3 regions of the Martinezella sp. CNPSo 3890 genome follow, and region 3 is predicted to be linked to each of the others. Evidence: predicted binding sites of a transcription regulator. Region 3 holds the regulator's gene; each other region holds the start of a gene.
The links. The regulator LexA, encoded in region 3, represses DNA repair genes until DNA is damaged. The targets are predictions, from matches to a motif close to TGTTCNNNNTGTGTTCNG.

Region 1: the regulator LexA is predicted to act here: its motif matches at 3,604-3,621, upstream of recA (recombinase RecA).
Region 2: the regulator LexA is predicted to act here: its motif matches at 5,548-5,565, upstream of AC13RC_RS25350 (ImuA family protein).

Annotation. Positions count from the first base shown of each region.
Region 1 is NZ_JBXSOR010000003.1:74,354-84,745, reverse strand. It holds gene cckA (cell cycle histidine kinase CckA) at 1-290, shown strand, start outside; gene trpS (tryptophan--tRNA ligase) at 514-1,533, shown strand; gene AC13RC_RS10360 (pseudouridine-5'-phosphate glycosidase) at 1,591-2,517, opposite strand; gene AC13RC_RS10355 (carbohydrate kinase family protein) at 2,564-3,508, opposite strand; gene recA (recombinase RecA) at 3,748-4,833, shown strand; gene alaS (alanine--tRNA ligase) at 5,007-7,667, shown strand; gene AC13RC_RS10340 (AraC family transcriptional regulator) at 7,806-8,657, shown strand; gene AC13RC_RS10335 (glutathione S-transferase family protein) at 8,704-9,330, opposite strand; gene AC13RC_RS10330 (NADP-dependent isocitrate dehydrogenase) at 9,452-10,392, opposite strand, start outside.
Region 2 is NZ_JBXSOR010000013.1:146,916-157,307, reverse strand. It holds gene AC13RC_RS25385 (AraC family transcriptional regulator) at 1-931, opposite strand, end outside; gene AC13RC_RS25380 (SDR family NAD(P)-dependent oxidoreductase) at 1,183-2,022, shown strand; partial or broken gene AC13RC_RS25375 (LysR substrate-binding domain-containing protein) at 2,110-2,346, shown strand; gene AC13RC_RS25370 (DUF3606 domain-containing protein) at 2,440-2,616, shown strand; gene xth (exodeoxyribonuclease III) at 2,620-3,420, shown strand; gene AC13RC_RS25360 (SOS response-associated peptidase family protein) at 3,444-4,217, opposite strand; gene ligD (non-homologous end-joining DNA ligase) at 4,278-5,342, opposite strand; gene AC13RC_RS25350 (ImuA family protein) at 5,625-6,377, shown strand; gene AC13RC_RS25345 (Y-family DNA polymerase) at 6,298-7,809, shown strand; gene AC13RC_RS25340 (error-prone DNA polymerase) at 7,806-10,392, shown strand, end outside.
Region 3 is NZ_JBXSOR010000001.1:1,144,049-1,154,440, forward strand. It holds gene lpxD (UDP-3-O-(3-hydroxymyristoyl)glucosamine N-acyltransferase) at 1-452, shown strand, start outside; gene fabZ (3-hydroxyacyl-ACP dehydratase FabZ) at 445-918, shown strand; gene lpxA (acyl-ACP--UDP-N-acetylglucosamine O-acyltransferase) at 915-1,730, shown strand; gene AC13RC_RS05655 (LpxI family protein) at 1,733-2,614, shown strand; gene lpxB (lipid-A-disaccharide synthase) at 2,611-3,792, shown strand; gene gltA (citrate synthase) at 3,818-5,107, opposite strand; gene AC13RC_RS05670 (ComEC/Rec2 family competence protein) at 5,398-7,866, shown strand; gene lexA (transcriptional repressor LexA) at 7,847-8,569, opposite strand; gene AC13RC_RS05680 (VOC family protein) at 8,989-9,876, shown strand; gene kdsA (3-deoxy-8-phosphooctulonate synthase) at 9,873-10,392, shown strand, end outside.

The DNA of each region.
Region 1 (10,392 bases), on a different contig from region 3:
CCGTCCACGAGGCCGGCTCCGGCGTTGAGGCGCTCGACATCATGGAGGAGCTCGACGGACAGGTCGATGTCGTCGTCTCCGACGTCGTCATGCCCGAGATGGACGGGCCTTCGCTGCTGCGCGAACTGCGCAAGAAATATCCGGATCTGAAGTTCATCTTCGTTTCGGGCTATGCCGAGGATGCTTTCGCGCGCAATTTGCCGGCGGATGCGCAATTCGGCTTCCTGCCGAAGCCGTTCTCGCTGAAGCAGCTTGCCGTCGTCGTGCGCGAGACGCTGGACAAGAACTAACTGAGGGGCGTTCGCGCCTCTCCATGTTGCCGATTGCGGCGCAACGGTGTAATCAACCGCCCATGATCGACCTTGCCAAGCCCATTTGCCAAATGTGGTGGCGCTCCTTCTAGGAGCGGCAGTCGTCATGTCTTGAAATCGACCCTGCCGCCGTGATCCGGCAGGCATGGTCCATTCCGTTTTTCCTTCCCGATTGCGGCGGCTCTTTTTGCGGAGCAACGAAATGCAATCTCTTATCAATACCCGTCCCGTCATCCTGACGGGCGACCGGACCACCGGTCCACTCCATCTCGGCCATTATGTCGGGTCGCTGAAGAGCCGCGTTGCGCTTCAGCAAAGCCACGAGCAATTCCTGCTGCTGGCGGATACGCAGGCGCTGACCGACAATGCCCATGATCCCGAAAAGGTCCGGCGCAACGTTCTTGAGGTCGCCACCGATTATCTTGCCGTCGGCATCGATCCGGCGCTGACGACGATCTGCGTGCAATCCGCCTTGCCGGCGCTGGCGGAGCTGACACTGCTCTATCTGAATTTCGTCACGGTCAGCCGCCTGGAGAGAAATCCGACGATCAAGACGGAGATCCAGCTGCGCGGTTTCGAACGCGATGTGCCGGCCGGCTTTCTCTGCTATCCGGTCGCCCAAGCCGCCGATATCACGGCCTTCAAGGCGACCGTCGTTCCCGTCGGCGAAGATCAGGCACCGTTGATCGAGCAGACCAACGAGATCGTTCGCCGTCTCAATCGGCAGATCGGGCGAGACATTCTCGTCGAAGCTGCAGCCATGGTGCCAAAAGTCGGGCGCCTTCCGGGTGTCGACGGCAGGGCGAAGATGAGCAAATCGCAGGGCAATGCGATCCCGCTCTCGGCATCGCCTGACGAGATCAGGAATGCGGTGCGACGCATGTACACCGATCCGGATCACCTGCGCGTCAACGATCCCGGCAAGATCGAGGGAAACGTCGTCTTCACCTATCTCGATGCTTTTTGCCAGGATCGGCAATTCATCGAAGAGATGAAGGCGCATTATCGGCGTGGCGGCCTTGGCGACGTCACCTTGAAGAGACATATCGAGGACGTCCTGCAAGCGCTGCTCGCGCCGATCCGCGAACGCCGCGCGCATTATGCCGCCGAACCGAACTATGTCATGGAAGTCGTGCGAAAGGGGACGAGAAAGGCGAGGGAGCGGACGGAGGCGACGCTTGCCGAATTGCGCGACGCCTTGGGCCTGTTCACGCTTACCTGAAACAAAGCGCCGGGCGATCTTCTGACGCGCCCGGCCGCTCTCGTAGCTGCTGTCTGATTATTCTGCGAGCGCGACGGCGATCTCGGCGGCCAGGCGCGCATTGTTTTCGACAAGCGCGATGTTGGTCTTGAGGCTGCGGCCTTCGGTAATGTCGAAGATCGTGCTCAGCAGATAGGGCGTAACCGCCTTGCCGCTGATCTCGTCCCGTTCCGCGCTGTCGAGTGCGCGTTCGATGTAGATTTCCATCTCCTCGCGCGGGATTTCGTCGGCTTCCGGAACCGGGTTGGCGATCAGCATGCCGCCGTCGATACCGAGCTGTTCGCGCGTCGTCTGGAAGTTGGCGATCGCAGCAGGGCTGTTCAGCGTCAGCGGGCTCGTCAGACCGGAGGAGCGCGACCAGAAGGCCGGGAATTCGGTGCTGTCGTAGGTCACGACCGGGACACCGCGAGTTTCGAGCACTTCAAGCGTCTTCGGAATATCGAGGATCGCCTTGGCGCCGGCGCAGACAACGATGACGCCTGTGCGCGCAAGCTCTTCAAGATCGGCCGAGATATCGAAGCTCTCTTCGGCGCCGCGATGCACGCCGCCGATGCCGCCGGTGGCGAAAACCTTGATGCCGGCGCGGGCGGCGGCAATCATCGTGGCGGCGACCGTGGTCGCGCCCGTGCGGCGCTCGGCGATCGCAAAGGCGATGTCGGCGCGCGAAACCTTCATCGCACCTTCCGTCTTAGCGAGGGCTTCCAGCTCTTCCGGCTCAAGACCGATATGCAGCGTACCGTGAATGACGGCGATAGTCGCCGGAACAGCGCCTTCCTGCCGGATGATCGCCTCAACGCTGCGGGCCATCTCGATATTGCCCGGATAGGGCATGCCGTGGGTGATGATCGTCGATTCCAGGGCAACGATCGGCGCACCGCGCAGCTTGGCGGCAGCGACTTCCTTCGAATAGGAGATCGGAAGCAGGGGCGAGATAGGCTGGGTCATTGTCGTTTCCAATTCACTGAAACAGTATACGCGTCTTGAGCAGGCTTCATGACAGAATTTCGGCCTCGGGAACAAGGGCCAAAGCCGCCTTTAGCAGCTCTGGAGAGAGATTTTCTGCCGTCGCATAGGGGGACTGGACGGTGATTGCTGCCGCCGCTGCCCCATGACGGACGGCTTCTGCGAGATCGTGGCCGGCCAGCAGCGCCGAAAGAACGCCGGAGGCAAGCGAGTCTCCCGCGCCGGTGACATCGGCCACATCTTCGACCACAGGCGGCTGCAGGCTGACGATGGCATCACGCGAGAATGCGATCAGGGGGCGTTTCCCCCGGGTGACCACGCCATTGCGCAGGCCGAGTGCACGCAAAGCATTTACCCATTCGCGCGGATCCTCCGGACGGATTTCGGTCAGCGCCGCGGCTTCGGCCTCGTTGAGGAACAGGTGATCGATGCCGGCAAGGCTCGGTTTCAGCCGCACGACTTTGGCCGGCGAGATGGCGATAGCAGCGACCGGCTTGCCGCAAAAGACGGCCCTTGCCGCAATTGCGCCTAAGGTTTCGGCTGGCAGATTGGCATCGCAGAGAATGAGGTCGGTTTCTTCGAAGGCGTCTCGAACGGCGCGAATCGCCAGGCGTCTTGGCACGAAGAGCTTGTAGAGCTCCATGTCGGCAAGCGCGATGACGAGATTGCCATCATTCTCAAGGATCGCCGTATAGCTAGGCGTCTTGCGATCGAGGAAGACGAAGGGCTTGTCATCGATGCCGGCATGGCTTGCGGCTTCCGCCACCATTTCGCCGGAGGGATCGCCGCCGCGCGGCGAGATCAGCTTTACGTCGAAGCCGAGGCGGGCGAGATTTCGCGCCGCATTGAAGCCGCCGCCGCCGGGCTCCTCGAACCATGCGCCGGGATTGCTGGCGCCGGGCGCCGTCTCGCCGAAAATGCGGCCGCGCCGGTCGATATGGGCACCGCCGAGAACGAGAATCTTTTTCGCCATAGGGTTATCCTCAGCAGTCGAAAAGGCGAATCGAGCGAGCCGCAAACATCTCGCAATTCACTGTTCCTGGCATGTAAGTGCCTGGGAAGAAAGAAGAAAACAAAAATAGAACGAAATTCATTTTACCTTTTTCTTTCAATCGCTTGTTGTGCCCTTGCGATATGAGAACAAATCAAGTACACAATTCTCATCGGCGGCAACATTGCTAGAGCGGCTTCAATAACCTAAAGGTGGATCTAATGTCTCAGAATTCTTTGCGGCTTGTAGAGGACAAATCGGTGGATAAAAGCAAGGCACTTGAAGCGGCACTCTCTCAAATTGAGCGGTCGTTCGGCAAGGGCTCGATCATGAAACTCGGCTCGAACGAGAACGCGGTCGAAATCGAAACGGTTTCCACCGGCTCTCTGAGCCTCGATATCGCTCTCGGCATTGGCGGCTTGCCGAAGGGGCGCATCATCGAAATCTACGGGCCGGAAAGCTCGGGTAAGACGACGCTGGCGCTGCAGACCATCGCAGAGGCCCAGAAGAAGGGCGGCATTTGCGCCTTTGTGGACGCGGAACATGCGCTCGATCCGGTCTATGCCCGCAAGCTCGGCGTCGACCTGCAGAACCTGCTGATCTCGCAGCCCGATACCGGCGAACAGGCGCTCGAAATCACCGATACGCTGGTGCGCTCCGGGGCCATCGACGTTCTCGTCGTCGACTCCGTTGCGGCCCTGACGCCGCGCGCCGAAATCGAAGGCGAGATGGGCGACAGCCTGCCGGGCCTGCAGGCCCGTCTGATGAGCCAGGCGCTACGCAAGCTCACGGCTTCGATCTCCAAGTCCAACTGCATGGTGATCTTCATCAACCAGATCCGTATGAAGATCGGCGTCATGTTCGGCTCGCCGGAAACGACGACGGGTGGTAACGCGCTGAAGTTCTACGCCTCGGTTCGCCTCGATATCCGCCGCATCGGCGCCGTCAAGGAGCGCGAAGAGGTGATCGGCAACCAGACCCGAGTCAAGGTCGTCAAGAACAAGATGGCGCCGCCCTTCAAGCAGGTCGAGTTCGACATCATGTATGGCGAAGGTGTTTCCAAGACCGGCGAATTGGTCGATCTCGGCGTCAAGGCCGGTATCGTCGAAAAGTCCGGCGCCTGGTTCTCCTATAATAGCCAGCGCCTCGGCCAGGGCCGCGAAAACGCGAAACTCTTCCTGCGCGACAACCCGGATCTCGCCCGTGAAATCGAATTGTCGCTCCGCCAGAATGCCGGTCTCATCGCCGATCGCTTCCTGCAAAATGGCGGTCCCGATGCCGATGATGGCGACGCCTCCGGGGAATAAGGATTTTCGGGAGCAGTTCCCGACCAGAGACCGAGATTAAGAATTGGAACCGGCCGCATTGTCCAAGGGATGTGCGGCCGGTTTTGTTCGTGCGGCTGGACAGCGCCCGGAGCGGACGATAAAAGCCACTGACTTTGATGCAAGTTGCTGAGCGCAGGACTGAAGGGCCCCATATGAGCGGTGTGAATGAAATCCGGTCGACCTTCCTCGACTATTTTAAGAAAAACGGCCACGAGATCGTGCCGTCGAGCCCGCTGGTGCCGCGCAACGATCCGACATTGATGTTTACCAATGCCGGCATGGTGCAGTTCAAGAACGTGTTCACCGGTCTGGAGCAGCGTCCCTATACGACGGCTTCGACGGCGCAGAAATGCGTCCGCGCCGGCGGCAAGCACAACGACCTCGATAATGTCGGCTATACCGCGCGCCATCACACCTTCTTCGAGATGCTCGGCAACTTCTCCTTTGGCGACTATTTCAAGGAGCGCGCCATCGAGCTTGCCTGGAACCTGATCACCAAGGAATTCGGCCTCGATGCCAAGCGCCTGCTGGTCACGGTCTATCATACCGATGACGACGCCTTTAACCTGTGGAAGAAGATCGCCGGCCTTTCCGACGACCGGATCATCCGCATCGCCACCAGCGACAATTTCTGGGCAATGGGCGATACCGGTCCTTGCGGCCCCTGTTCCGAAATCTTCTACGATCACGGCGATCATATCTGGGGCGGCCCTCCCGGATCGCCGGAAGAAGACGGCGACCGCTTCATCGAGATCTGGAACCTCGTCTTCATGCAGTTCGAGCAGATCACCAAGGAGCAGCGCGTCGACCTGCCGCGTCCGTCGATCGATACCGGCATGGGTCTCGAGCGCGTTGCCGCCGTGCTGCAGGGTAAGCATGACAATTACGACATCGACCTGTTCCGCGCGCTGATCGAAGCCTCGGAAGAGGCGACGGGTGTGAAGGCCGAGGGCGAGCATCGCGCCAGCCATCGCGTCATCGCCGATCATCTGCGTTCCTCCGCCTTCCTGATTGCCGATGGCGTGCTGCCGTCGAACGAAGGCCGCGGCTACGTGCTTCGCCGCATCATGCGCCGCGCCATGCGCCACGCGCAGCTGCTGGGTGCCAAGGAGCCGCTGATGTGGAAGCTGCTGCCGGCGCTGATCCAGCAGATGGGCCGCGCCTATCCCGAGTTGGTTCGCGCTGAGGCGCTCACCTCCGAGACGCTGAAGCTCGAAGAAACCCGTTTCCGCAAGACGCTGGAACGTGGCCTGTCGCTGCTCAACGATGCCACTTCGGACCTGCATAAGGGCGACAGCTTGGACGGCGAAACTGCCTTCAAGCTCTACGACACCTATGGCTTCCCGCTCGACCTGACGCAGGACGCGCTGCGTGCCCGCGGCATCGGCGTCGATATTTCCAGCTTCACGGATGCGATGGAGCGCCAGAAGGCTGAAGCGCGCTCGCATTGGACCGGCTCCGGCGACAAGGCGACCGAGACCATTTGGTTCGAGCTCAAGGAAAAGAACGGTGCCACTGAATTCCTGGGTTACGATACGGAATCTGCTGAAGGCGTGATCCAGGCGATCGTCAAGGGCGGTGTTGCAGTCGATAGCGCCTCTGCCGGCGACAAGGTGCAGATCGTCGTCAATCAGACGCCTTTCTACGGCGAATCCGGTGGTCAGATGGGCGATACCGGCGTGATCTCCAGCGACCACGGCAAGCTCGCCGTCAACGACACCCAGAAGAAGGGCGAGGGCCTTTTCGTTCACAGTTCGGAAGTGTCGGAAGGCAAGATCAAGGTCGGCGATGCCGTCGTCCTGACGGTCGATCATAACAGGCGCTCGCGCCTGCGCGCCAATCACTCCGCCACCCATTTGCTGCACGAAGCACTTCGCGAAGTGCTCGGCACCCACGTGGCGCAGAAGGGCTCGCTGGTCGCGCCAGAGCGTCTGCGTTTCGACGTTTCGCATCCCAAGCCGATGTCGGCTGAGGAGTTGAAGGTCGTCGAGGATATGGCCAACGAGATCGTCCTGCAGAACTCGCCGGTTACGACCCGCCTGATGAGCGTCGACGATGCGATCGCGGAAGGTGCGATGGCATTGTTCGGCGAGAAGTATGGCGACGAGGTGCGCGTCGTATCGATGGGGCAGGGCGTGCGTGGGGCCAAGGCCGGCAAGCCCTACTCGGTCGAGCTTTGCGGCGGTACGCATGTCTCGGCCACTGGCCAGATCGGTCTCGTGCGTATTCTCGGCGAAAGCGCAGTTGGTGCCGGCGTACGCCGCATTGAAGCCGTCACCGGTGAATCCGCGCGCGATTATCTCGCCGAACAGGACGATCGCGTGAAGAGCCTCGCCTCGGCGCTGAAGGTCCAGCCCGCCGACGTCGTCTCGCGCGTCGAAGCCTTGATGGACGAGCGCCGCAAGCTGGAACGCGAACTGGCAGATGCCAAGCGCAAGCTCGCCATGGGCGGCGGCCAAGGCGGCTCGGCCGATGCCGTTCGCGACGTCAATGGCGTCAAGTTCCTTGGCAAGGCAATATCCGGCGTCGATCCCAAGGATCTCAAGGGTATGGCGGATGAGGCCAAGGCAGGGCTCGGCTCGGGCGTCGTCACGCTGATCGGCGTCTCGGATGATGGCAAGGCCAGCGCCGTCGTCGCTGTCACTGAAGATCTAGTCGGCCGCTTCAGCGCCGTCGACCTCGTACGCGTCGCTTCGGCTGCGCTCGGCGGCAAGGGCGGCGGCGGCCGTCCCGACATGGCCCAGGCCGGCGGCCCAGATGGCGCCAAAGCTGATGAAGCCGTTGAGGCGATTGCGGCGGCGCTTGCCGGCTAAGACGCTAATCTCCGATGGATAAACAAGGATGGCGGATGCTTAGGTGTCCGCCATTTTTCTTTGTCCGGACAACTCCGCAGGATTTGTCAAATCGGGTTATGCTCTGGTCGGGCCGATCGAATTTGCAAGAGGTTTGACATGAGTGGTGGAACGGCGTGGACGCTTTACGAGACCCGGCTGCGGCGGGTTTCAGCCTATATCCATGAGCATCTGGATGATGAGCTCGATATGGAAAAGCTCGCCGAGATCGCCTGCATGTCCAGCTATCACTGGCACAGGATCTATCGGGCGATCTATGGCGAGACGGCGGCGGCGACCGTCAAGCGGCTGCGGCTGCATCGCGCCGCCGGCGATCTCGTCAACACCCGTCTATCCGTCAGCGACATTGCAAAGCGGTCGGGCTATCCCAATCTCCAGTCGTTCAACCGCATCTTCAGATCCGTCTACGGCATGCCGCCGGCGCGATATCGGAATGAGGGAAGCCACACGATCTTCGAACCCAGCACTCAAGGAAGGATCACGGTCATGTTCGACGTTACGCTTCGCACCATTTCCCCGATGTCACTGATCGGTGTCGCCCATCGCGGCTCCTACATGCAGATCGGTCAGGCATTCGAAATACTCTTCGGCACCATCTTTGCCCGCCGCCTTGCCGGGCCTAATATGCGCATGATCGGTATCTATCTCGATGATCCCGATGTCGTGGAGGCAGACAAGCTGCGGTCTTATGCCTGTATCACCGCCAGCGCGGATATTGCCGTCGATGCTCCGCTGGAGCGTCGCTCTATCGATGGCGGCGAATATGCCGTGCTACGCCATAAGGGGCCTTACGCCAATATGCATAGGGCTTATCAGTGGCTATACGCGCAATGGCTGCCAGCCTCGGGTCGGCAGTTGCGCGATACCGTCATGTTCGAGGAATATATCAACAATCCGCGCGACGTGCCGCCGACGGAGCTTTTGACCGATATCTATATGCCGCTGCAATAGAGGCATATGACTTCGATCGAAGATTTCCTCTTAATGCCTCGTATTGTCAGGCATTGGCCGGCTTCGGCATAGCAGCATTGTCGATATCGTTGCCTCGGCGGTAGGCGTCGCGGTCGCTGACCCTGGCCCAATAATCGATGAAGGCCTGGCGCTTCTCGATGGTGCCGAAATTGAGACCCCAGCCGACATGCGAACCGACATAGACGTCGGCGGCCGTAAAGCGGTCGCCGGCGATGAAGGGTGAGGCTGTGACCGCTTGTTCCAATGTATCGAAAACATGGTCCAGGCTGCCGCAGCCAGCCATGCGCAGGCGTTCCGTCGGAATTTCAAAGCCGAGGGCGCGGTTGGTCACCGCCATCTCCATCGGGCCGGCGGCGAAGAACATCCAGCGAAAATAGCGGCCGCGCTCGGCCGCGGTCGGTGCAAGCCCTGCCTGCGGGAAGGTTTCCGCCAGATAAGCGCAGATGGCCGCCCCTTCGGTGACGACCGTATCGCCATGCTTGATGGCGGGAACTTTTCCCATGGGATTTACGGCCAGATACTCAGGCGCCTTCATCGTCGTGCCGAAGTCGAGATATTCGGTGCGATAGGGCTGGCCGATCTCCTCGAGCATCCAGCGGGCGATGCGTCCGCGCGACATCGGGTTGGTGTAGAAAACGAGTTCCTCAGCCATCTGCCTCTCCTTTTTGTTGCGCGCATTCTTGCCACTGCTTAACCCCGGCGGCAAGATTCCGGGCAAAAGAAAACCCGGCTCTCTGAGGCCGGGTTCCTATATCTGCTTATGTCGGCAAGGCTTAGGCAGCCATGGCCTTCTTGAGGTTTTCGTCGATCTTGTCGAGGAAAGCGGTGGTCGAAAGCCAAGGCTGATCGGGACCGATCAGCAGCGCCAGGTCCTTGGTCATGTAGCCGGCTTCAACCGTGTCGACGCAAACCTTTTCCAGCGTGGAAGCGAACTTCGCGAGTTCGGCATTGTCGTCGAGCTTGGCGCGATGAGCGAGGCCGCGGGTCCAGGCGAAGATCGAGGCGATCGAGTTCGTCGAGGTTTCCTGACCCTTCTGGTGCTGGCGGTAGTGACGTGTCACCGTGCCGTGTGCGGCTTCGGCTTCGACCGTCTTGCCGTCCGGCGTGAGCAGAACGGAGGTCATCAGGCCAAGCGAGCCGAAGCCCTGGGCAACGGTGTCGGACTGGACGTCGCCGTCATAGTTCTTGCAGGCCCAGACGTAGCCGCCGGACCATTTCAGGGCGGAGGCCACCATGTCGTCGATCAGGCGGTGCTCGTAGGTGATGCCGGCTTCGTCGAACTGAGCCTTGAACTCGTTCTGGTAGACTTCTTCGAAGATGTCCTTGAAGCGGCCGTCATAGGCCTTGAGAATGGTGTTCTTGGTCGAGAGGTAGACCGGCCACTTGCGCATCAGGCCGTACATCATAGAGGCGCGGGCGAATTCGCGGATCGACTCGTCGAGGTTGTACATGGCCATGGCAACGCCGGCGCCCGGAGCGTTGAAGACTTCCTTCTCGATGATCGTGCCGTCTTCGCCAACGAATTTGATGGTCAGCTTGCCCTTGCCGGGGAACTTGAAGTCGGTGGCGCGGTACTGGTCGCCGAAAGCGTGACGGCCAACGACGATCGGCTGCGTCCAGCCCGGAACCAGGCGCGGAACGTTCTTGCAGATGATCGGCTCGCGGAAGATGACGCCGCCGAGAATGTTGCGGATCGTGCCGTTCGGGCTCTTCC
Region 2 (10,392 bases), on a different contig from region 3:
GCCACTCGCCCGGCGTCATTCCCATCTTCTCGGCGAAGACGCGCCGGAATGCCGAAACGGATTGATAGCCGACCGTTTCGGCGATTGCCTCGGTGCTGATCGTCGGCTTCTTGAGCTCGTTGGCCGCCAGACTCATGCGCAGATCCGTCAACAGGTCTAGCGCGGAACAGCCCAGCCTGTCCTGAAAGTGCCGCATGAACGTGGCGCGCGACATGCCGCACAGATCTGCCAGATCGGGCAATTTCCAAGGCTTTGCCGGATCGGCGAGCATCGCGGTGACTGCGGGCGCCAGTCTTGGATGACCGGCGAGTGCCAACAGACCCTCGGGAGCTTTCTCCGATTCACTTGCCGCTCTGAGCACAAGGGTAAACAAAACTGACGACAGGGCGTTCAAAACCGCGCGGCCACCCGCCCGGTCGCCGGCCGCCTCCATGCGCATCAACCCGACCAGACTGGTCAGTTGATCAGCCGCGGAGCCCCCACCGTCCACTTCACGACGGTCGATTGCATGCGCCACCACATCTGTAGGCAGGTACGTGCGCATCAGCCGGTCATGGGGCGGCGCGATGAAAAATCGGCCGCACAAAAGATCGAGTTGCTCGTCGTGGCTATCGTTCTCGCTCAGCATCCAGCCGGCAGTTCCTCGGTGCTGTCGCGTTGCTATGGGTGTTTCCCCGCTGCCATCATGGAGCACGTGCGCCGCGCCGCGAGGCAGCAATAGGATATCTCCGGCGCAAAGTTCTTTCGTCGATTTGGTCTCCGGATGCTCGAAGATGGCCCGACCCTTGACGATCACGTGGTAAGGGATCTCATTCGCCGCAGCCCGCGGCCATGCAACTCGCCATGGTGCGCCATATGAACACCGGACCTCGAGTTGGCCGGTGACGCTGACGATTTGCAGGAGATGACTCAACCAATCGGCTTCGGACATGGAACCTCGCGGGCTTTCTTGACTAGACATCTCACGTCACCTGCCACATTTTCCATGTTTTCTCCATCTACTGCAAAGGAAAGCGACGAAGGTCATGCGCCAGCGCGTCGTCCAGCGGCTCCTGATACGATGCCTTGAAATTGGCCGTTACCGCGAAATCGAAGTCGAGCCGCCGTCATTGCCATCAGCCGCCGAGGCACACATATTTTTGTGTATCCAGATCGATTTTTTAAAACGCAGTAGGAGTAAACATGGCCCGCCTTTCAAACATGGTCGCCGTCGTAACAGGCGGCGGCAGAGGAATAGGTCGAGAGATCGCTCTACAGCAGGCTAGGGAAGGGGCGAAGGTCGCCGTGTTGGCGCGAACGGCCACCGAGATTGAGGAAACAGTCTCTCTCATTGAGGAAGCGGGCGGTGAAGCGATCGCTGTTTCGACGGACCTGATTGACCTTGCCGCCGTTGAAAGTGCCTTTGCTCGCGTTGCGAGCGAATTGGGCCCGATCGACATTCTCATCAACAACCACGGCTCATTTCAGGGCTTTGGTCCTATTTGGGACTGTGATCCCCTTGTTTGGTGGCGGGATGTCGAGATCAATCTTCGTGGTACATTCAACACCTGCCGCACGGTCGCCCCCATGATGTTGGCGCGGGGGAACGGTCGGATCGTAAACCTCGTTGGTGGCGGAACGGGCAACAGCTTTCCTCACGGCTCTGGCTACGCGTCCAGCAAGGCCGCCATCATGCGTCTCACCGAGTGTCTGAACGACACAACCATTGGCAACGACGTGCGCGCATTCGCCGTCGATCCCGGTCTTGTTCGCACGGCAATGACCGAGTTGCAGCTATCGTCGGAGGCCGGGAAAACGTACTTGCCCGGAATCCAGAAGCTTTTTGAGGATGGTGTCAACATCGAACCGTCACGGGCTGCGCTGTTGATTGCCGACATCGCTGCCGGACGTTTCGATACTCTGGCTGGCCGTCTCTTGCGCGGTGTCGATGATCGCGATGCGCTCGTAGAGGAGATGGATGCCATAGTCGCGGCAGACGGCAGAGCATTGCGTTTTAGTTTCGTCGAACAAGCTAAGCTCTGAAGATATTCTTGGAGGTTGGAGAGCCCCGTTTGTAGAGTGCCTGAATGAACAGGCGCCGCCGATGGAACCGCTGCACACTATCCATCCGTAAATTCATGTCCGCGGGTTCGCACCGCCGTCCTGTCGCATATAGGCCTCGCGGTTGCCTCCGACTGGATGTTTGCGCCGGAACTGGCCGATGGGCACGGTGCAGCGCGTCCTAGAAGACTGGAACTTCCGACGATCGATCTTTGGGCGGTGTTCGCCACCGGCAGGCTGGCAGGTGCAAAGGCACGCGCGTTTGCCGATTTCGCGGGATCGATCGTTGCTGCGGACAGCATATAGGCTTGATGGTTGACTTGTTCGCACCGCGGGCGGCCGGAACTTCTTGAATCGGCGTTCGTTTTCCGGTGACCGAAATTACTAGGAGGACTGCAAATGGCAACCACATCCCGAGGCAGAGCGCAGGATCGAGCCAAGGTCGCGGCCGGACAGGATCATGAAGTCCGTTACGAGGCAAAGAAGGAAGCTGTCTCGAAGGACACGGTGAAGAAGACCGTGAAAAACGCCGGGAACTCTCGCAAGAAGGTCGAAGCGGAAATCGCCCGACACTAGGCCGTGAAGCTCGCCACCTATAACGTCAACGGTGTCAACGGCCGGCTCGAAGTCCTCCTCCGATGGCTTGAGGAGGCCGTGCCGGACGTCGTCTGCCTGCAGGAGCTGAAAGCGCCGCAGGAAAAGTTTCCAATAAAGGCGATCGAAGCAGCCGGTTATGGTGCCGTCTGGCAGGGCCAGAAGTCCTGGAACGGCGTCGCGATCCTTGCCAAGGGTCAGGAGCCTCATCTCACGAGAAAAGCTCTGCCCAGCGAACCGGAAGACGAACACAGCCGCTACATCGAGGCGATCGTCGACGGCATCGTCATCGGCGGGCTCTATCTGCCGAACGGCAATCCTTATCCCGGCCCGAAATTCGATTACAAACTCCGCTGGTTCAAGAGGCTGCACGACTATGCGGCGGAGCTGCTCGAGCTTGAAGTTCCGGTCGTGCTCGCGGGCGACTACAATGTCATGCCGACGGAGATCGATGTCTACAAGCCGGAACGCTGGACGAACGACGCGCTGTTTCGCGTGGAAGTCCGCGAGGCCTATAAGAACCTTGTCGACCAAGGCTGGACCGATGCTCTGCGCCACCTGCATCCAAACGAACGCATCTATACCTTCTGGGACTATTTTCGTAATGCCTATGCCCGCGATGCTGGATTGCGGATCGACCACTTCCTGCTGAGTCCCGAGGCGGCATCACGGCTGTCGAAGGCAGAGGTCGACCGGCACGTGCGCGGGTGGGAGCACACAAGCGATCATGCCCCTGTATGGATCGAACTGTCAGACGAACCGTTGAAGAAGCGGAAGAGTAAGTGAGAGGGGCCTGGAATGCCAGCGAATCACAACAGACTGTCTTGCGCCACCGGTTCGCCGGATTTCGACACGATCGATGATCCATACGGTTCACGCGACAAGATTATCAGCGCATCGTTTGGAAGTGGTCGAGCAAGCTCCCTTGCCTCGTCCCATGGCGCCCGCATCCAGATGTCGGTTTCGTCCTTTGTCAGCAACAATACCGGCATGGCCTTCTCGTGGATCGGCTTCACGAGATCGTTGGGATCCGTAGTCAGAAAGCCATAGAGGTCGTCGGTTGTGAGCCCGTCCCGGACTTTGCGGACGCTCGTCCACTGCGGCACATGGATGCCGGCGAAGAACATAAGCGATTTCGCCTCGTCCCGGGCAAACCACGCATTCGGCACCTTGCCGCCAGCTTCCTGGCTTGTCGGATCCGGTTCGGCAAAACTCGTCACCGGGACCAAGCACCTGTTTTCGACACCGAACCACCGCGTCCAATGCGGGAAATTCAGCTTGCGGACGTTGGTCGTGCCGCGGTCGGGTTCCATGCGGATCAGTTCTTCAAGGTCGAAGGGTTTGCCCTTGGCTGCGAGCTTTTCGGCCTTGGCTTTAGCGCCTTTCTCGAGTGCGAAGCGGGGAGAGGGCAGGCCCCATCGCGCATGCACAAGCTGCTTCTTTCCGTTAGCCGTGTTGCGGACGATCGGCCCCATCTGGTCAGGGTTCATCTGATAGGCCGGCATCAGGTTGATCAGGCTTTCGGCATCCTGGGCCCATTTCGCGACCCAGTCCTTGTCTTCCATCCGATAAAGATTACACATGGCAGCAATCCCCTCCGTTGCGACCGAATGCAGTTTGTACCGGCGTGTTGCGCCGGCTCTCTAATCGAGCTTGTAAACGTCGGAATTGTCCTGACGTTCCCGCAAGCCCTTGTAGGATGGATGGCGCAGTTTGCCATCGCCGGTCCACGCCCGAAACTCGATCTCGGCGATCAGCGTCGGCTCCACCCAGACAATGTCGGCTTTCCCGGGATAGGGAACGGGCGGCTGTTTTCGCCTCCAGCGCAGCTTGTCCAGCATCTTGCGCAGGCGGATAGCCTCGGCTCCCTTAAAGCCCGTGCCAACGCTCCCGACATGGACGAGATCATGGTCCCGGTAGGCGGCGAGCACGAGCGAGCCAAAACCGCCCGGTGAAGCCGCAGAAGGCTCATAGCCGACGACCATGAACGCTTCGCTCTGCACGCATTTGACCTTTACCCAGTCGCCGGTGCGGCCGGAGCGATAGGGCTGATCCAGATGCTTGCCGACGATGCCTTCGAGGCCGAGGCGACAGACGTTCTCCAGCAAGACAGTGGGATCTGCGTCGAACGTCTCTGAAAGACGAATGGCTCCATTCACGTCACCCGCTGAGCCGCTCAACGTGTCCTCAAGAAGATGGCGGCGCGACCGGTATTCGACCCCGCGCAGATCGTGGCCGTCCAGATAGATAAGATCGAAGGCGTAGAGAACGGCGTTGGAGGCACGATTGCCAGCTGCCTTGCCGGAAACGCCGAGTGACTGCTGCAGCAACCCGAAATCCGGCCGGCCTTCTTCGTCGAGCACAACTGCCTCGCCATCGATGATCATGGTTGCCGGCCCGAGCGCGTGAGCTCCCTCTGCAATCGCCGGGAACCGGTGCGTCCAGTCATGGCCGCCGCGAGTGAGGATGCGGATCCCTGTCGGCTCGATATGGACCGCCAGGCGATAGCCGTCCCATTTCAGCTCCCAGCTCCATTGATCGCCGCTTGGGGGCTTCGCCTTCAGCTCAGCAAGCGCCGGCTCGACGCGGTCGGGCATCGGATCGAAGAGGAGCTGTGGCTGCGCCGGATTGCGTTTCCTGCGCGGCTTCGAGCGGAGAGGAGCTTCGCTGTCACGTAGGAGCGGTTTTGATCTGGGTGGCTTTATCATGCCTTGGAGTGCAGCACAGAAAGCTTAAGAACATGACGACGATCTGAAGACTGTCCCCGCTATCCACCGGCAGGGCCTAAGCACTCAGAAACATGAGTCAAAATAATTTTTAGCTCTACACGATTGATTCCGTTTGGAATCTTCAGGATCGCTAATGGTGGGGAAATATTCCTAGGCCGGGGACCGCTTGACTCTTTATCACTGACGGAACAGATAGTGAACATATCGCCGCCCGACATGATGTCGAAACCGCCAACGCGACCTTGAAGGGAGCCGTGAATGATGACTGCTGCCCGCGAGAGGGTGATCTGTGATTTGCGCGAACGCATCGCGTCGATGGAGGGCGCGCAGGGCAGACGTGCCGGATGTCTTCCCTTCGGCGTGCCAGAGATCGATGCGGTCTTGCCGGGCGGTGGCCTTGCTTATGGAGCGCTACACGAGTTTGCCGGTGGCGGCTCAGGCACCGTCGATGGGGCGGCGGCCGCGCTCTTCGTCGCTGGAATAGCCTCCCGGACAAAGGGGCAGGTGGCATGGTGCCTGACGAGACCAGACCTCTTCATGCCAGCGCTGGCACAGGTCGGCCTTCATCCCGACCGGGTCGTGTTTGTCGAGGGGGACAAGGAGGAAGACGTCCTGGCGAGCATGGAGGAGTGCCTGTCCTTCGGCGGCCTAGGCGTCGTCGTCGGAGAACTCGTTCGACTGCCGATGACGGCCTCGCGGCGTCTCCAGCTCGTCGCGGAAAAGACCGGAACCATGGCCATCGCCGTCCGCCGCTGGAGACGGCAGACGGAGGCGAATGATTTTGGCCAGCCGACGGCGTCAACGACGAGATGGCGCGTCAGCGTCATGCCGTCGGAGGCACTGCCGGTACCGGGGGTGGGCAGGGCTCAATGGTTTCTGGAATTGATGCGCGTGAAAGCGGGTGAGTGTGCTGAGTTTCTCGTGAGAGCGTGTGATGACAAGGGTCGTATCCATTTATCTTCCCGATCTGCCGACGGATCGAATACGGCGCGCGGATCCCTCCATTCCGCCTGAACAGGCCATTGCCGTGATCGCCAAGTCGGGGTCGAAGCGATGGGTCGCTGCCGCCGATGCGGCCGCTCGCAAAGCGGGGGTGAGGCCAGGGATGCCTGCCGCGAAAGCGCAGGCGATTTTCCGCGACTTGATGATGGTCGAGGCCGACCCTGCGGCGGACGCTGCTGCTCTTGAACGGATCACCCTTTGGGCATTGACCGTGTATTCGCCGATCGTCGCCATCGACGGGATCGATGGCATCGTCATGGATACCGAGGGCGCCGATCACCTTCAGGGCGGAGAACTCGCCATGGCGACGAAGATCGCAAACCAGTTCTTAGGAAGGAAGCTGACTGCCCGCGTCGCCGTCGCCGACAGCTGGGGCGCCGCTCATGCCTGCGCGCGGGCGATCAAGAGGGAGACCGTCATCGTGCCGAGGGGCGGCACGGTCCGCGCCGTCGAGAAGCTTCCGCTTTCGCTGCTGCGCCTTCCGGAAAAGATCGTCGCCGACTTGAGGACGCTGGGCTTCCAGACGATCGGCGAACTGGCGAACACGGCTCGTGCCCCGCTGGCATTGCGTTTCGGACCCGAGATCGGGCGCCGTCTGGACCAGATGTTTGACCGCATGTCCGAACCGATCGAGCCGGCAAGAGCGCCCGAGTGGATCGAGGTGTCGCGGTCATTCGCCGAGCCAATCGGTGCGGCCGAGACGATCAACAAATATGTTGGAAGGCTCGTCACGCAGCTTGTCGGCGAACTTCAGCGCCGTGGCCTCGGCGTTCGCCGCACGGACCTGATCGTTGACAAGGTCGACGGCACGCGTCAGGCGATCCGTGCCGGAACAGCCAAGCCTGCCCGGGATGTCGCATGGCTGACAAAACTGTTTCGCGATCGGACGGAGAAGATCGAGCCGGGTTTCGGGATCGAGAAGCTAACGCTCGTTGCCGTCATGTCCGAAGCACTGGACGAGGAACAGCGCTCGTCGTCATTGGTCGAGGAAGAGACGACGGACATCACGCCTCTTATCGATGTCCTTGGAAACCGCGGCCAGCGCGTCTACCGCTTGACGCCCGTCGCGTCGGATGTCCCCGAGCGCAGCGTCCGGCGTGTCGCTGCTGCCTCTGAGCCGCTCGGTGAGATCTGGACGCATCACTGGCAACGACCCGTTCGACTGCTCGACAGGCCCGACCGCATTACGGCGATCGCCCTGATGCCCGACTATCCGCCACGAAGCATCACCTGGCGCGGCCGCCGGCACAATGTCGTGCGCGCTGATGGGCCAGAGCGCATATTCGGGGAGTGGTGGAAGCGCGACAGCGAGTTCGAAGCCGTCCGCGATTATTATGTCGTCGAGAACGAAGCGGGCGAGCGCTACTGGATTTTCCGTTCCGGGGACGGCGTCGATCCAGAGACGGGCGATCGGCAATGGTACCTGCATGGGATCTTCGCATGAGCTATGCCGAGCTTCAGGTCACGACCCATTTCTCGTTCCTGCGGGGCGCATCCTCGGCGCAAGAGCTGTTCGAGACCGCCAAGATCTTGGGGATCGAGGCACTCGGCGTCGTTGATCGCAATTCGCTGGCCGGGATCGTCCGGGCACTGGAAGCCTCGCGTGCGACAGGCGTCAGGCTTGTCGTCGGCTGTCGTCTCGATCTGGCTGACGGCATGTCTCTGCTGGTCTATCCGACGGACCGTTCCGCCTATTCGCGTCTGACGCGGCTGATCACGCTCGGCAAGTCGCGCGGCGGCAAGAACAACTGCATTCTGCACTGGGATGACGTCATCGCCTATTCCGACGGCATGATCGGCATTCTCGTGCCGGATCTGCCGGATGCCACATGCGCGGCGCAGCTTCGCAAGATGGCGGGGTTGTTTGGCGATCGCGCCTATGTCTCACTCTGCCTGCGCCGACGACCGAACGACCAGATGCGCCTGCACGAGATTTCCAACATGGCGGCGCGGTTCAAGGTGAAGACCGTCGTCACCAACGACGTGCTGTTTCATGAGCCGGGCCGGCGGCAATTGCAGGACATCGTCACCTGCATCAGGCACAACACCTCGATCGACGATGTCGGTTTCGAGCGCGAGCGCCATGCCGATCGTTATCTGAAGCCGCCCGAAGAAATGGAGCGTCTGTTCCCGCGCCACCAGCAAGCCCTGGCGCGAACGATGGAGATCGTCCGGCGCTGCAAATTTAGTCTCGAGGAACTGACCTACCAATATCCGGAGGAAGCCATCGTACCTGGCAAGGATGCCCAGGCCTCGTTGGAGCATTATGTCTGGGAATGCGTGCCGGATCGCTATCCAGAGGGACTGCCGCTGGATGTGTTGAAGACTGTGCGGCATGAGCTCGATCTCATCCGCACCATGAAATATGCACCTTACTTTTTGACCGTGTTTTCGATCGTGCGCTTTGCCAGAAGCCAGGGCATTCTCTGTCAGGGCAGGGGATCGGCCGCCAACAGCGCCGTCTGCTATATTCTCGGCATCACATCGATCGATCCCTCGACCAATGATCTCCTCTTCGAGCGTTTCGTCAGCCAGGAACGCGACGAGCCGCCTGACATCGATGTCGACTTCGAGCATGAACGGCGCGAGGAGGTTATACAGTGGATCTACAAAACCTATACCAAGGACAAGGCGGCACTCTGCGCGACCGTCACCCGTTACCGGGCCAAGGGCGCAATCCGCGATGTCGGCAAGGCGCTCGGCCTGCCGGAGGATGTCATCAAAGCGCTATCGTCAGGAATGTGGTCCTGGTCGGAGGAGGTCCCGGATCAGAATATCCGCGAGCTCAATCTCAACCCTGACGACCGGCGCTTAGCGCTCACCCTGAAACTGGCGCAGCAGCTGATGGGGGCGCCGCGCCATCTCGGTCAGCACCCCGGCGGCTTTGTCTTGACCCACGATAGGCTTGATGACCTCGTGCCGATCGAACCGGCGACGATGAAAGACCGGCAGATCATCGAATGGGACAAGGATGACGTCGAGGCACTGAAATTCATGAAGGTGGATGTCCTAGCGCTCGGCATGCTCACCTGCATGGCCAAAGCCTTTGATCTCATCCGGGAGCATAAAGGCGAGGCGATCGATCTTGCGACGATCCGCCAAGAGGATCCCGCCACCTACGAGATGATCCGCAAGGCGGACACGCTTGGTACCTTCCAGATCGAAAGCCGCGCGCAGATGGCGATGCTGCCGCGGTTAAAGCCACGCACCTTCTACGATCTCGTCGTGCAGGTGGCGATCGTGCGGCCGGGCCCAATCCAGGGTGACATGGTGCATCCCTATCTCCGCCGGCGTGAGGGCAAGGAAGACGTCGTCTATCCGACGCCGGAGCTGGAGGCGGTGCTTGGCAAGACGCTCGGCGTGCCGCTGTTTCAAGAGTCGGCGATGCGCGTCGCCATGGTCTGCGCCGGCTTTTCCGGTGGCGAGGCCGACCAGCTGCGCAAATCCATGGCGACCTTCAAGTTCACTGGCGGCGTCTCGCGCTTCAAGGACAAGCTGGTTTCGGGGATGGTCAAGAACGGATATTCGCCCGAGTTCGCCGAAAAGACCTTCTCGCAACTCGAAGGTTTTGGCTCCTACGGCTTTCCGGAAAGCCATGCCGCCTCCTTCGCGCTGATTGCCTATGCCTCGAACTACATCAAGTGCCACTATCCGGATGTGTTTTGCGTAGCCCTTCTCAACAGTCAGCCCATGGGTTTTTATGCGCCTGCCCAGATTGTTGGCGATGCGATCAAGCATGGCGTTGAGGTGCGGCCGGTGTGTGTCAACCGCTCGCGCTGGGACTGCACGCTGGAAAGGATCGGCAGCAGTGATCGGCATGCCGTGCGACTTGGGTTTCGCCAGGTCAAGGGGCTGGCGGCCGCGGATGCAGCTCGCATCGTCGCGGCCCGCATGAACAGCCCGTTCGCCTCTGTCGATGACATGTGGCGGCGGTCCAGTGTTCCGACGGAAGCGCTTGTCCAGCTGGCAGAGGCCGATGCGTTTTTAGCCTCGCTGAAACTCGAACGACGCGATGCGCTCTGGGCGA
Region 3 (10,392 bases):
CGGGACCGCGCGGCATGGTCAAGATCGTGCAGATCGGCCGCGTGATCATCCAGGACAATGTCGAGATCGGCGCCAATACGACGATCGATCGCGGCACCATGGATGATACCGTGATCGGCGAAGGTACGAAGATCGACAATCAGGTCCAGATCGGACATAACGTCCGCATCGGTCGCCATTGTGCTATCGTCAGCCAGGTCGGCATTGCCGGCAGCACGGTGATCGGCGATGGCGTGCAGATCGGCGGGCAGGCGGGCCTCAACGGGCATATCCACATTGGCGACGGCGTGCAGATCGGTGCCAAGAGCGGCGTGATGAACAGCATCCCGGCGGGCGAGCGCTATGCGGGTCTACCTGCGCGGCCGCTATGGGATTTTCTAAGGGAATCGGCGGAGATCGCGAAGCGGTCAGGAGCCAGAGACAAGAAAGACGGGAGTGCGGAGCATGACTGAGGAAGCCAAGACGTCGCTGTCGTCGGCTGACATCATTGAAATTATGAAGCTTTTGCCGCATCGCTACCCCTTCTTGATGGTCGACAAGATCATCGAGATCGATAGCGATAATTCCGCGATCGGCATCAAGAACGTGACGGCGAACGAGCCGCAATTCACCGGACATTTCCCGGAATCGCCGATCATGCCGGGCGTGTTGCTCATCGAGGGAATGGCGCAGACAGCCGGCGCGATCTGCGCCCGCAAGGACGGCATCGGCGGTAACCTCGTTTACTTCATGACGATCGACAACGCCCGCTTCCGCAGGCCGGTCGTTCCGGGCGACCGTGTCGAATTCCACGTCGTCAAGCAGAAGCAGCGTGGGACCATCTGGAAGTTCCATTGCGATGCCAAGGTCGACGGTTCTCTGGTCGCCGAGGCCGATATCGGTGCGATGATCGTACGGAAGGATCAGGAACAGGCATGAGCAGCATCGCAAAGAGCGCCCGCATTCATAAGCTGGCGGTTGTCGAAGACGGCGCGGTCATCGGCGAGAATGTTGTTGTCGGCCCGTTCTGCTATGTCGGTCCCAAGGTCGTGCTGCATGACGATATTCAGTTGCTCAATAATGCCGTTGTGACCGGTCGTACGACAATCGGGAAGGGAACGAAGATCTTTCCGATGGCTGTTGTCGGTGGCGATCCGCAGAGCGTCCATCATCACGGCGAGGAAACGACGCTTGATGTCGGCGAGAACTGCACGATCCGCGAAGGCGTGACGATCAATACCGGTACGGCCGATTACGGCGGCAGGACGATTGTCGGCAACAACAACCTGTTCCTTGCCAACTCGCATGTCGCTCACGACTGCCGCGTCGGAAACAATGTCATCATGTCGAATAACGTCATGTTGGCCGGACATGTCACCATCGAAGATCGCGCCATTCTTGGCGGCGGCTGCGCGGTGCACCAGTTCACCCGTATCGGCCGCCAGGCCTTCATTGGTGGTCTTACGGCCGCCAGCTACGATGTCATCCCTTACGGCATGTTGAACGGCAATCCAGGCGTGTTGTCAGGATTGAATGTCGTCGGGATGAGCCGCGCAGGGATTGATCGTGCCGTCATCCACCGCGTTCGCCGCGCCTACAAGAGCATCTTCGAAGGCGAAGGTTCCATCCGCGACAATGCAGCGGCTATCCGCGAGGAATATGCCGATTGCAAGGAAGTGATGGAAATTCTCGATTTCATTGCTGCCGATAGCGATCGCGCGCTTTCATCGCCGAATCGCGGCAAGAGCTGAGGGTGGTTTCGGCCAGCGAAAACGGCAAGGGCAGACTGGCGATCATCGCAGGCAGCGGGCTTTTGCCGGTTTACGTCGCCGACGCCGCCCGCCAGGCCGGTGAAAATCCCGTTATCATCGCTTTGACCGACGAGGCCGATCGCGATTGGTCTGCCTTTGATCACGCCAATCTCGGCGTCGGCAATTTTGCTGGCCTCGAGGCGATGTTCCGCCGACATGGCGTCGATCGTGTCGTCATGTCGGGCGGTGTCGCACGACGCCCTTCGTGGCGGCAGGTGCATCCGACCTGGCGCGTCATCAGGGAATTGCCCTCGACCATCCGCACGCTTCTTTCGGGCGGCGACAATGCCGTCCTGCAGATGGTCATTCGCCTGATCGAAGCCGGTGGCGTTCGCGTCGTTGGCGCGCATGAAATCGCGCCCGACCTTTTGGCGACGACCGGGCCGCTTGGAAAATTCTCGCCAGCGGAAGAGGATCTGCGCGATATTGCACAGGGTGCGAAGGCGGCCGATGCGCTGGGATTTCTGGATGTGGGGCAGGGTGCGGTCAGCGTCGGCGGTCGTGTCGTTGCGCTTGAAGGTGCCGAAGGCACGGACAAGATGATCGAGCGGGTTGCCGAACTGCGCGCGGCTGGGCGCATTTCAAACCGTCGGCGCGGCGTGCTCGTCAAGCTCTGCAAGCCGCAGCAGGATATCCGGGCCGACTTGCCGTCGATCGGTGTCTCCACGGTGTTGAATGCCAAGAAGGCAGGGTTGGCCGGCGTCGCCGTCGAAGCTGGCCGAGCTTTGATCCTCGATCGCCAGGCTGTGATCGCCGCTGCCGACGAGGCCGGTATTTTCGTCTGCGGCATCGATCGTGGCCTGAGCGCGGAGGGCTTCATGTGAGCGCAGCGCCCTTGAAGCTTGCCGTCGTTGCCGGCGAAGTCTCCGGCGATCTGCTGGGTGGCGATCTCGTCGCGGCCCTGAAGCGGCGCTGCGACGGTCCGGTAGAGCTGATGGGCGTCGGCGGCGAGGCGCTGGAGGCGCAAGGTCTGCGCTCGCTCTTCGACTATTCCGAACTCTCGATCATGGGTTTCATCCAGGTCATCAAGCGATTGCCGAAGCTGCTGGCCCGCATCCGGCAGACGGCGGATGCGATTATTGCTGCAAAGCCGGACGTGCTCGTGATCATCGACAGTCCCGATTTCACGCATCGCGTTGCCAAGCGGGTGCGCAAGGCTTTGCCCGATCTGCCTGTTATCGATTACGTCTGCCCCAGCGTCTGGGCGTGGAAAGAATATCGCGCACAGCAGATGCTTGCCTATGTCGACCATGTGCTGGCCGTCTTGCCGTTCGAGCCTGCTGCCATGAAGCGCCTGGGCGGTCCGGCAACCACTTATGTCGGCCATCGCCTGACGGTCGATGCCAATCTTGTGGAGACGCGACGTCAGCGCGCCTTGCGCGGTCTGGCCGGCGCCGATGTGGCGAAGACGATCCTGCTTTTGCCTGGATCGCGTGCATCGGAGATCCGGCAACTCCTTCCGGTTTTTGAGCGGGCTACCGAAGAACTTAGCCGGAGAAATGATAGTGTTCGTTTTCTGCTACCGACCGTGCCGCGGCAGGAGGCGGTGGTTCGCTCTTTGACTGCTAGTTGGCAGGTCAAGCCGGATATACTCGTCGGCCAGGATGCCAAATGGAGTGCCTTTGCCAAGGCGGATGCCGCCATGGCAGCCTCCGGAACCGTAATCCTGGAGCTGGGGCTTGCGGGCGTTCCGGTCGTCTCGACCTATAAGACGGAATGGCTGGCGAAATTCGTGCTGTCGCGCATCAAGATCTGGACGGCCGCCTTGCCGAACCTCATCGCCGACTATGCTGTACTGCCTGAGCTCATCAACGATGTTCTGCGGCCGGGCATGCTGGCACGTTATATGGAGCGCCTGTCGAGCGACACACCGGAGCGTGCGGCGATGCTTGCTGGCTACGATCTGGTCTGGGAACGGATGCAGACGGAGGAGCCGCCTGGCGACAAGGCTGCGCAGATTGTTCTGGACGTTCTAGCCCGTAAAAAAACCGGTCATCTCTGACCGGTTTTTTTTTCAATACCGAAGCTTAGCGCTTGGAGACAGGTACATATTCGCGCAGCGGAGCGCCGGTGTAGAGCTGGCGCGGACGGCCGATGCGCTGATGCGGATCCTCGATCATTTCGTTCCACTGTGCGATCCAGCCGACGGTGCGGGCAAGAGCAAAAAGAACGGTGAACATGGTCGTGGGGAAGCCGAGAGCCTTCAGCGTGATGCCGGAATAGAAATCGACGTTCGGATACAGCTTCTTCTCGATGAAATATTCATCGGTCAGAGCGATACGCTCCAGTTCGATCGCGATGTCGAGCAGCGGATCGTCCTTGATGCCGAGCTCGCCGAGAACCTCGTGCGCCGTCTTCTGCATGATCTTGGCGCGCGGGTCGTAGTTCTTGTAGACGCGGTGGCCGAAACCCATCAGGCGGAACGGATCGTTCTTGTCCTTGGCGCGGGCGATGAATTCCGGAATGCGGTCGACCGTGCCGATTTCGTTCAGCATGTTCAAGGCCGCTTCGTTGGCACCGCCGTGAGCCGGTCCCCAGAGGCAGGCGATGCCTGCAGCGATACAGGCAAACGGATTGGCGCCGGAAGAGCCTGCCAGACGAACCGTAGATGTGGAAGCATTCTGCTCGTGATCGGCATGCAGAATGAAGATGCGGTCCATGGCGCGGGCCAGCACCGGATTGACGACGTATTCTTCGCACGGAACCGCAAAGCACATACGCAGGAAGTTCGACGCGTAGTCGAGGTCGTTCTTTGGATAAACGAAGGGCTGGCCGATATGGTACTTGTAGGCCATGGCGGCGAGCGTCGGCATCTTGGCGATCATGCGCAGGCTTGCGACCATACGCTGATGCGGATCGGTGATATCGGTGGAGTCGTGATAGAAGGCGGAGAGCGCGCCGACACAGCCGCACATGACGGCCATCGGATGCGCGTCGCGGCGGAAGCCGGTGAAGAAGCGCGACATCTGCTCGTGCACCATCGTATGGTGGGTCACGCGATAGTCGAAGTCCTTCTTCTGCGCTGCCGTCGGCAGTTCACCGTAGAGAAGGAGGTAGCAAACTTCGAGGAAATCGCCGTGTTCGGCCAGCTGATCGATCGGATAGCCGCGGTGCAGCAGAACGCCTTCGTCGCCATCGATGTAGGTAATGCTCGACTCGCACGACGCGGTGGAGGTGAAACCAGGATCGTAAGTGAAAGTGGAGGTGTTCTTATAAAGGGCACCAATATCAATGACACTCGGGCCGATGGTTCCGGTCTTGACCGGCAGGTCCACCGTCTTTTCACCCCAAGTTAGTTTCGCGCTTTGTTCCGTCATGCTGATCCTCCAAGATTTGGCGGGATTGACGCCATAAAAAGCGCCAAAAGGTTAAGCGACTACCGACTAGCTATATGATCCCGAGCCTAATGCCAAGTTATCCTAACGCTGAATTGTGCAATGCAGTATCAACTTTTGGGCACTGCAGAAGCGCCTTTAATTATGCTAGGCGGCGAAACCGGCCCAATTGAGCCCTGCTTGCGTCGATTTTGGTTGAATTCACCGCCTGCTGACGGCAAAAATCGCGCAAAAGCTGTAGTTTTGCGTGAGGACGGCGGCGAGTGCCTAATTTGGAGGCATCCGAGCAGCAGAAAGAAGGTGGGGACGTTGCTGCGCTCTCGCAGCCTCGCCCTGTTGTTGCCACGAATATCTTGCCCGCCGAAGTGCAGCGACGGGAACGGACGCAGGACCAGACGCGGCTGACATCCCGGCTATTGCGGGTATCAAGCCGCATTCGACTTGGCACCTTCGGATTGATCGAAGAGGAGGCGGCCCATGGTCGCGCGGTCCTGCTTGCGCCGATCTATATGGGCCTTGGTGCAATTTTCTGGTTCAAGGCTGGCAGCGATCCGCCTCCACAGGCTGTTCTTGCAGGCCTGTTGGTCTTTACCTGTGGCTTTGCGCTCATGCGGGAGGCAGGCAGGCTGTTTCGCCATCTGCTTTTTGCAGGCATGCTCCTTTGCCTGGGCATGGCGCTGGCGCAATGCGAGAGCTGGCGGGTTTCTACCGTCATGCTCGATTCGGCCGTGACCACGACCGTGACCGGTCAGATCGAACGACGGGAATCCTATGACAATGGACGCTGGCGCTATGTCGTTCGCGTCGAGGCAACGGAAAAACCTTCCATTCGCCGCGCGCCGCAGCGGGTTACGATCTTCGTGCGCAAGCAGGCGGAGCCGTTCGATCTCGGTGATCGCATCCAGGGTAGGGCGCGGTTGACGCCGCCGGCCGGACCGGCCTTGCTTGGTCTCAACGATTTCGCCTTCAGTTCTTATTTCAACGGTATCGGTGCGAACGGCTTTGCCTACAGAACACCGGAATTGCTGTCGCCATCCGGTGACAACGCGGCCGGCTCGTTATTGGATGCGGCCGATATCTGGCTCGCTGGCCTGCGCAACAGCATAGGCGACAGGATCAGGCAAACCTTGCCGGGAGATACCGGCGCCTTTGCCGCAGCGCTTGTCACCGATGAGCGACGCGCAATCTCCAAGGATACGACCGAAGCGCTGAGAATTGCCGGTCTGACCCATATCATTGCAATTTCCGGTCTGAACATGGCGTTGTCGGCCGGCATTTTCTACATCGGCCTACGCTACTTGTTCAGCCTGTTTCCCGGTGTCGCGCAGGCCTGGCCGACCAAGAAGTTCGCAGCCCTCGGCGCGCTTCTCACCGTAACGGCCTATTATCTCATCTCCGGCTTCGGTGTATCCGCCGAGCGTGCCTTCATCATGATGGCGATCATGCTCGTGGCCGTGCTTTTCGATCGGCCATCGATCAGTCTGCGCAACGTCGCACTTTCTGCCATTGTCATTCTCGTACTGTCGCCGTCACAAGTGCTCGGCCCGAGTTTCCAGATGTCCTATGCGGCGACGCTGGCGCTGGTGTCGGGCTATTCGCTATGGAAGCGGCGGCGACATCGCGAAAACATTTTGCCGCGCGTCCGTCTATTAAGTCCGCTATTGTTCGTCATGCGCTTCTTCGCAGGCGTGACGTCGACCTCGTTCATCGGCGGCGCGTCGACGGCTATCTTCTCGATCGAGCATTTTCACCGATTGGCGACATATGGGCTCGCCGCCAATCTCGCTGCTATGCCCATCGTCTCCTTTATCGTCATGCCATTCGGCATGGCGGCGATGCTGCTCATGCCGCTCGGTCTCGACGGGCCTTTCTGGAAAGTAACCGGCGAGGGACTGGAACTCGTTATCGTGATCGCAAGAACCGTAGCTGGTTGGGGAGGCGACATCACCTTCGGTCGCCAGCCGGCCTGGCTGATGCCCACATTCATTATCGGCTTCCTGATCATGAGCATATTACGGACCCGGCTTCGCCATCTGGGCCTGCTATTATCGCTCTTGTCCATGGGCTTGGCGGCATTCGGATCTGGCGTACCGAAACCCGACCTGATGATCTCCGAAGATGGCGTCCTGGTCGCATTGCGCCAGGACGATATACTCGCGACCAATCGCGAGAGACCGCAGGCCTTCATTTTCGAACAATGGCAAAAGGCACTGGTGGCGGCGGAACATCAGCCTCCGACCATGCTCCCGGCTGACAGCCGACTTCCACAAATCGGCAAGGCAGATCGTTATAAGCGATTGAACAGTGAAGAACAGAAGGCGGTCCGTATCGCAATGGAGGAGGCCTTGGACCGTACCATGCAGGGCAGTTTCGCCTGCCAGAAAGGAGCATGGTGCGCAGCCATCCTCGAAAACGGCGCGATACTGGTTACGATCGAGAACGCAGCCTATCTACCCTCAGCCTGCGATATGGCGAATATCGTCGTAACGCCAATCCGAATGCGGCTGAACCACTGCCGTTCCGGAGCGATGCTCATAACCGGTGAGACATTGCGCAAAACCGGCTCCATCGAAATGATATTTACCGCAGACAGGCCCATTATCTCAGCCGCATTCGAGAACCCGCAGCGTCCATGGACCAGGCATCGAACCTATGATTGGCGCACTGGCAAATTCGACGCGCCAATTGCGCCAGCGTCACCCGTCGTCGACAATTCACCGGTTAGTGATAGCGACGAATAAGGCCAACGAGCTTGCCCTGAACTTTGACGCGGTCCGGCCCGAAGATGCGGGTTTCATAGGCCGGGTTTGCGGCTTCCAGCGCGATGGAGGCACCCTTGCGGCGGAAGCGCTTCAGTGTCGCTTCTTCGTCGTCGACGAGTGCAACGACGATATCGCCGGGATTGGCCGTCGTCGAATTGCGGATGATGACGGTATCGCCGTCGAAAATTCCGGCATCGATCATCGAATCCCCTCGAACTTCAAGCGCATAATGTTCGCCGGATCCGAGCATGTCGGCGGGAACGGTAATGTCGTGCGTATTGTTCTGGATGGCCGAGATCGGAACACCGGCAGCGATGCGGCCCATCACGGGCACCGACGCCGAGCCATTGTGATCGTCATTTGCCACCTTCGACGGAGCGGGCGGGGCAACGGGCTGCGGCTTTCCGAGGCTGCCCTCGATAACGCTCGGAGAAAAGCCGCGGCGCTGCTGCAGGCTCGGATTATAGGCGTCGGGAAGCTTGATGACTTCGAGCGCTCTGGCCCGGTTCGGCAGCCGGCGGATAAAGCCCCGCTCCTCCAGTGCCGTAATCAGGCGATGAATACCGGATTTCGATGCCAGATCCAGTGCATCCTTCATCTCGTCGAAAGATGGCGGAACCCCGGATTCCTTCATGCGTTCGTGAATGAAGAGAAGCAGTTCCTGCTGCTTGCGCGTCAACATCGTCTTGGAACCCCAGAATCAAGAAAAGCTGTGAAACAAATCCAGAACGGACACTATATGTTCCATATGTGTTCCGCAAGTACTTAAATTTCGGTAAAGCCTTGTGAGGTCAGTTAAATAATTACCATTTGCGAATGGATCGGCTCCGAACATCGGCGCGCTGTGTCTCCGTTAACCTGCAGAAAAATAAGAGAAATGCCGCTCTACTCGCTTCCGAGACTTTGTCGTTCAGCCCGTGCGCCGAGCATTTGGATGAACGTGCCGCGCGGCTGCATGAGCCAGCCATGGCAGAGAATCAGCAATCACGTTTGCGAGATTGCCTTCGATCCATGTCGTGTGCTCCGGGTGTTCCATGCTTCCATCTTGAATTGCGCGGGGGATGGGCGCAAATCTGCTTCGGCAAGCAAACAGGAGAAGCCATGATTTCGTCTCCGCATCCGCTGGATCATCTCGTGCTGCCGACCGTCGATATCGCTCTGGCACGCGAGCGCCTCGGCAAGCTCGGTTTTACAGTGGCTCCAGATGCGCGCCATCCCTTTGGCACGCAGAATGCTTGCGTCTTCCTTGCCGATAAAACCTATTTAGAGCCTCTGGGCGTGGCATCGATGGAGCAGTGCGAAAAGAGCATCTTGGATGGCAACGTTTTCGTTGCTCGTGACCAGGCTTATCGCTTCCGGGTCGGCGAAAATGGCTTTTCGGCCGTGGTATTCGGTACGGATGACGCGGTGGCGGATGACGAGCGCTTCAAAGCAGCTGCGATTTCGGCGGGGCAGATGCTGGATTTCTCCCGTCCCATGAAGATGCCGGATGGAACGGAAACCACGGCCGGTTTTCGTCTTGCCTTCGCCGCCGATCTGCGCGCGCCGGATTTTCTCGCTTTCTGCTGTCAGCGCATCAATCCGCTGCCGGCTGACCGCAGTGTGCTCGAGCGTCACGAAAACGGCGTGACTGGTATCGCGCGGGTAGCGCTTTGCGCGCCGAAGCCGGCGGCCTATCGCGGCTTCTTCGAGGAGCTTGTCGGTGGCCCGCGCATTATGGAGCATTCCTTTGGCCTGACGATCAAGGCCGCCAATGCCGATCTGGAGATTTTGACGCCGGAAGGAATGGAGGCATTCTATGATCTACCTGTTCGCACGAATGATCCGGGGCTCAGAGCACGTGCAATCCTTTTCAAAACGCGCGATCTTTCCGTGACATCGTCGCATTTCACTGCTAACGGCGTCACCTATACGCGTAAGAACAATCGTCTATTGGCGAGGTTGGCACCCGGTCAGGGCGCATTGTTCGCCTTTGAGGAGATAATATGAGCACGAATTCGGAAGTCACCGTCGGCGAGGGTGCCTCCAAGGTCCTCTTTTCCAATACTGCAAAGCTGTCGCTGATTGCCGGCCCCTGCCAGATGGAAAGCCGCGACCATGCGTTCATGGTTGCCGGCGTCCTGAAGGAACTTTGCGGCAAGCTGGGCATCGGCCTTGTCTACAAGTCCTCCTTCGACAAGGCGAACCGCACATCGCTGTCAGGCAAGCGTGGCATCGGCCTGGAAAAGGCGCTGGAAGTCTTTGAAGACCTGAAGAAGGAATATGGCTTTCCGGTTCTGACCGATATCCATACGGAAGAGCAGTGCGCCATCGTTTCCAAGACGGTCGATATCCTGCAGATCCCTGCTTTTCTGTCGCGCCAGACCGATCTTTTGGTTGCAGCCGCCAAGACCGGCCGCGTGGTCAACGTCAAGAAAGGCCAGTTCTTGGCGCCGTGGGACATGAAGAACGTGCTTGCCAAGCTGAACGACAGCGGCAACCCGAATATTCTTCTCTGCGAGCGCG